2 linked regions of the Colwellia sp. M166 genome follow. The protein of the gene in region 1 interacts with the protein of each later gene in a pairwise test. Links are inferred from orthologs where the notes say so. Each region holds a gene or a part of one and is shown on either strand. Other genes may lie near its edges.

The links.
Region 2: the proteins of pnp (region 1) and srmB interact in binary tests that used the Escherichia coli proteins (3 or more experiments, as listed by UniProt). The link is inferred for Colwellia sp. M166 from one-to-one orthologs.

What each region holds. Positions count from the first base shown.
Region 1 is NZ_CP040755.1:183,990-186,994, reverse strand. What follows is about bases 19-2,944. They hold pnp (polyribonucleotide nucleotidyltransferase), read right to left. Parts: upstream 2,581-2,944; coding sequence 457-2,580; downstream 19-456. Other genes in these bases: FGD67_RS00915 (hypothetical protein), read right to left, coding at 2,912-2,944; nlpI (lipoprotein NlpI), read right to left, coding at 19-322. Also shown: more of nlpI, read right to left, coding at 1-18; more of FGD67_RS00915, read right to left, coding at 2,945-3,005. UniProt on the Escherichia coli protein: Involved in mRNA degradation. Catalyzes the phosphorolysis of single-stranded polyribonucleotides processively in the 3'- to 5'-direction. Also involved, along with RNase II, in tRNA processing.
Region 2 is NZ_CP040755.1:1,261,329-1,264,203, forward strand. Bases 1-2,796 are described here. They hold srmB (ATP-dependent RNA helicase SrmB), read left to right. Parts: upstream 1-680; coding sequence 681-1,913; downstream 1,914-2,796. Other genes in these bases: fldB (flavodoxin FldB), read left to right, coding at 54-578; FGD67_RS05705 (FecR family protein), read left to right, coding at 2,246-2,796. Outside these bases: more of FGD67_RS05705, read left to right, coding at 2,797-2,875. UniProt on the Escherichia coli protein: DEAD-box RNA helicase involved in the assembly of the 50S ribosomal subunit at low temperature. Exhibits RNA-stimulated ATP hydrolysis and RNA unwinding activity. Acts before DeaD.

The DNA of each region.
Region 1 (3,005 bases):
CGGGCTTTAAATTAATCGCTTGGTTAAAGTCATTATGTGCCAATGCTCGCAAGCCGAATTTATCATATTTAATACCACGTTGATAATACAACTCAGCCCGCTGCTCGTCATTAATCTTAGCTCGCTGTAGCACTTGAGTTAAGCGCTCTAGCGCTATTTCATCTTTAACGTTAATGGCAATGGGTTCAGCAATGATCAGCTCACCTATAACTGAGTGTTGATCATTAGTGGTAGTACAACCTTGGGCGAATAATAAGCCTGAAACCAGTAATACTTTGGATAATATAGCCTGGGGAAATTTATTTTTAAGAAGTAAGCGCACGAAAAACAGAATCCTAGTGGGTATTTATGCTCATGAGTATATAAAAAAGGGAGCAATTAAGCTCCCTTTTTATCGACAAGATATTAGCTATATTTTAGTCATACAGCTAATGAACTTAATTTACAGCAGGCAAATTACTCTGCGTTGTCAGCTTCAGGCGCTGGTGTAGCCGGCTTTTCAGCAGCTTCTTTCATGCTTAAACGTACACGGCCTTGACGGTCAACTTCAAGTACTTTAACAGTTACGTCTTGACCTTCTGTTAATACATCGCTAACAGCGTTAACACGTTCTTCAGAGATTTGAGAAATGTGTACCAAACCATCTTTACCTGGTAAGACGTTAACAAAAGCACCGAAGTCTACGATACGTACCACTTTACCTGTGTATATAGTACCTACTTCAATTTCTGCTGTCAGTGCAGTAATACGAGCAATGGCATCTTTAGCTTGTTCGCCGTCAGTTGCTGCAATTTTAACCGTACCGTCATCTTCAATTTCAATGGTAGTGCCCGTTTCTTCAGTTAACTGACGAATTGTTGCGCCACCTTTACCGATAATGTCACGGATTTTATCTTGTGGAACTTTCATGGTATGAATACGTGGAGCAAATTGCGAGATATCATCACGATGTCCGCCAATCGCTTCATCCATAACACTTAAGATATGAGTACGCGCTGCTTTTGCTTGGTTTAAAGCAATTTGCATGATTTCTTGCGTAATACCTTCAATCTTAATGTCCATTTGCAGGGCAGTAATACCACCGGTAGTACCGGCTACTTTAAAGTCCATGTCACCTAAGTGATCTTCATCACCTAAAATGTCAGAAAGTACCACAAAGTTGTCACCTTCTTTAACTAGACCCATAGCAATACCAGCAACAGACGCTTTAATTGGTACACCAGCATCCATCAATGCTAATGACGTACCACAAACAGAAGCCATTGAAGATGAACCGTTAGATTCAGTAATTTCAGATACAACACGAACTGAATATGGGAAGTCTTCCGCAGAAGGCATAACAGCCAACATACCACGTTTTGCTAGACGACCATGGCCGATTTCACGACGCTTAGGTGAACCAACAAAACCCGTTTCACCAACACAGTATGGAGGGAAGTTATAATGCAGCATGAAGCTGTCAGTTTTCTCACCCATAATAGTATCAAGGCGTTGTGCATCACGTTGTGTACCTAACGTAGCTGCAACTAGGGCTTGAGTTTCACCACGAGTAAATACAGCAGAGCCATGAGTACGTGGTAGCACACCTGTCATGACGTCTAAAGCGCGGATCATTTCAGGATCACGACCATCAATACGAGGGTGACCTTGGGTGATACGGCCACGAACAACCGTTTTCTCTAAGTCGTGGAATAAGTCTTTTGCATCTTGTACGTCAAGTTCAGCGTCAGCTTCAAGCAATTGTGCAATTACACCGTTGCGAATTTCAGCAATTTTTTCATAACGCACTGCTTTTTCAGTAATTTGGTAAGCTTCGTTTACTGCTGCTTCTGAAAGCTCAGCAATTTTAGCAACTAAATCAGCGTTCTTAACCGGTGCAGTCCATTCCCATTTAGGGTTATTAACTTCAGCAGCCATTTCTTTAATCGCGGTGATAGCTGTTTGCATTTGCTCATGACCGTATACTACAGCGCCAAGCATAACTTCTTCAGAAAGCACATCAGCTTCTGACTCAACCATTAATACCGCAGAATCAGTACCAGAAACAACTAAATCAAGTTGTGAGCTAGCAAGTTCAGACTGTAATGGGTTTAAAATGTATTTGCCGTCAGTGTAACCAACGCGCGCTGCGCCAACAGGACCACTAAAAGGCATACCTGAAATAGCTAATGCTGCAGAGGTACCTAATAAAGAAATAATATCTGGGGCAATTTCTGGGTTAGCAGAAACAACCGTGATGATCACTTGAACTTCGTTAGTAAACCCTTCTGGGAATAATGGACGAATTGGACGGTCAATCAAACGAGCAATTAATGTTTCTTCTTCTGAAGGACGACCTTCACGTTTGAAAAAGCCACCAGGGATTTTACCAGCAGCGTATGTACGCTCTTGGTAGTTAACCGTTAGTGGAAAAAAGTCTTGACCCGGCTTTGCTTCTTTTTTACCAACAACTGAGACTAATACTGAGGTATCGTCCATGCTAGCCATAACAGCACAAGTGGCTTGACGAGCAATAACGCCCGTTTCTAAAGTAACGGTATGTTGACCGAATTCAAAAGTTTTAGTAACTGGTTTGAACATAAAGTAGTTCCTTAAATATTTTTAGATTTTAATCAATCTGTACAATTATTTATTCACTTAGTTAAAGACTTAAATATCCATTAAAATATTTAGCTGCTAACCGATAAGTTACGCACTAAGTTGAACAAAAAATTATACAGTTTGATTGATTAGTTTTTTGCAAATACAAAATTTGCACGCACATTATACTTAACAGTTATGTTTTTACTAGCGCGAAAGCAAAAATGTTGAATTTAAACGCCAAAAAGCACGATTCTCAGCCGTCATTTAGTGTTTACAGGGCCTGAACGAACAAATATTCATCGATAAGTCTTAACGGTAAAAACAGTATTTAAAGGGTATTATTTTTTATTTTTGCTAAGCACTGTCGATATAAGTATAAGCTGCGAAGCATTAGGAAAAGTAGCCAGCTAAATTCAACCAAC
Region 2 (2,875 bases), 1.1 Mb from region 1 along the record:
ATTATTTCACTAACCATTTAGAATGGTTCGCAACAAACCTCGGTAATTTATCAATGAACATCGCATTATTTTATGGCTCAACCACTTGTTATACCGAAATAGCGGCAGAAAAGATTCAAGCAGAGCTTGGTAGCGATATCGTCAGTTTATTTAATATAAAAGACACTCCACTGGCAGAAATGGCTGACCACGAGGTTTTAATCTTAGGCATTTCTACTTGGGACTACGGTGAAATTCAAGAAGATTGGGAGTCACACTGGCCAGAAATAGCTGACATTGATCTTGAAGGTAAAATTGTCGCACTTTATGGTATGGGCGATCAAATTGGTTATACCGACTGGTTTCAAGATGCGCTCGGTATGCTGCATGAGCAAGTCCTTGCACAAGGAGGTTATGTCATAGGTTATTGGCCGAATGAAGGCTATGACTTTGCCACCTCAAAAGCATTAACAGCAGATGAGCAACATTTTGTTGGCTTAGCGCTTGATGAAGACAACCAATATGATGCTAGTGAAGAGCGTATTAAACGTTGGTGTGAACAAATAACCACTGAAATTGCCGATATTCTGTCGGATTAGTTAAAATATCATAATAAATAAACAAATTTGGCAAGATCTTTAGGATAAATATGATTTTGCCATTATAATGCGCAATTATTAATCCCCAAAGAAAATTATTACATGTTTGAACAGTTTGACCTAGATTCCGCGTTATTAGGCGGCGTTGAAAATGCAGGCTTTAAAAAGCCAACGTCTATCCAAGAATTAGTACTTCCTGTGGCTATGACAGGCAAAGACGTATTAGCTTCAGCCCCAACAGGAACGGGAAAAACAGCGGCATTTATTTTACCTGCTGCTCAGCATTTATTAGATTACCCTCGCAAAAATCCTGGTTTTCCGCGCGTGCTGATTTTATCGCCAACACGTGAACTTGCCATACAAACGCATGAGCAATGCGAAAAGTTAACCGCCTTAACCAAGATTAAATCAGCGGTCATTACTGGTGGTGTTAATTACGGTAGTCATAAAGAAGTGCTCACAGGTAATACCGATATTTTGGTTGCTACTCCAGGTAGATTGATGGAGTACATTGAAACGGAACAATTTGATAGTCGCGAAATTGAAATTTTAATTTTAGATGAAGCTGACCGTATGTTAACCATGGGTTTTGCAGAAACGATTAGTCGCATTGTTGCTGAAGCACGTTGGCGTAAACAAACCATGCTATTTTCTGCAACACTGGAAGGTTCTGCCGTGGTACGTTTTTCGCGTGAACTTCTCAATGAGCCGGTATTTTTAGAAGCGAACCCTTCTCGTAAAGAAAAAGCAAAAATTCATCAATGGATGCATTTAGCAGACGACAAAGATCATAAATACGCTTTATTACTCAACTTATTGCAACAAGAAGACGTAGAGCGTGCGCTTGTTTTTGCCAATAAACGTGAAACTGTACAATACCTATCAGGCAAACTTTATGCTGACAACATGCCTTGTGTTTGGCTTGAAGGTAAAATGCAACAAGACAAACGCAACACCTCTGTCGAACGTTTACGTAATGGCACGGTGAGTGTTTTGGTCGCCACTGATATTGCTGAACGTGGTCTGGATATTGATGATATAACGCATGTTATAAACTTTGATTTGCCGCGCACTGCCGATATTTATTTACATCGCATTGGTCGTACTGGTCGAGCTGGTAATAAAGGCACCGCTATCTCATTGGTTGAAGCACATGACATGACAGTGATAGGTAAAATTGAGCGTTATATTAAAGAGCGCTTACCTCGCCGAGTAATTGAGACACTGAGACCAAAATATAAAGAAGCACGTGTGGCAATGAAAAAGGCGAAAGTCAAAAGAACCGTTGCACAAAAGAAAGCTAAAGCGAAAAAACAAGCAAAGCGTAATAAGTAATAACTTAACTTTCAGCTTTCAGCTTTCAGCTTTCAAATAAACCTAAACCTTAATGAGCAACTGAAGGTTTAGGTTTTTTATTTTTATCCTGCCAATATTATCTTAGCAAGCAGTTATTGCTGCTCTACAAAGCTCCACCTTTTAACCTATGCTGTTTTTCATCAAAGCTAGTTAATAGCAAATATTGTGTACAAATTTATTGCCAACTAAAAGTTATAACTTTTGTTTTTTTTAAAATTTCCATAGCACCAGCATATAATTTCGTTTACATTAAGTCCTTACCGAAGAATGTTACAATATGTAATCTAAAACCTTTATATGATAATTAGTTGATGATAACCGAGACGTTAAACGATAAAAAATCGGTCCAAGAGCAAGCTAACCTCTGGATAACACGCCTTGATAAGGGATTATCTCGAGCCGAAAAACAGCAATTAATTGCATGGATCAATCAAGATGAATCTCATTATGCTGCTTTAAATAAAATTTCTTTCTTATGGAGTGATCTTGCTACTAGACACGAACTCAGTGGTTTATTTTCACATAAGGCAGAAACCAAGTCACAAAATGATTATTTCATGAAGGGATTATTAGCTGCAGGTTTGGCGTGCGTTGCATTATTAACAGCAAACCTTTTTAGCGACGTTAATAAAATATGGCCAAGCTCACAGCACCATGTCAACCCAGCGCTCGCATATCAAAAATATAGCAGCCAATATGGCGAACAAAAACAACTTACTTTAGACGATGGCAGTATTGTCGAACTCAATACCAATACCGTCATAGAAGTCGCTTATAGTAAACTTCAACGTAAAATAACCTTGATACGTGGGGAAGCTAAGTTTGATGTAGCAAAAGATAAAAACCGCCCTTTTACTGTAGTTTCTGGCCATAATTCTTTTACCGCGCTTGGCACCATTTTTAACGTTCAGCGTGATAATATTAGCTCAGCTGAATTACTG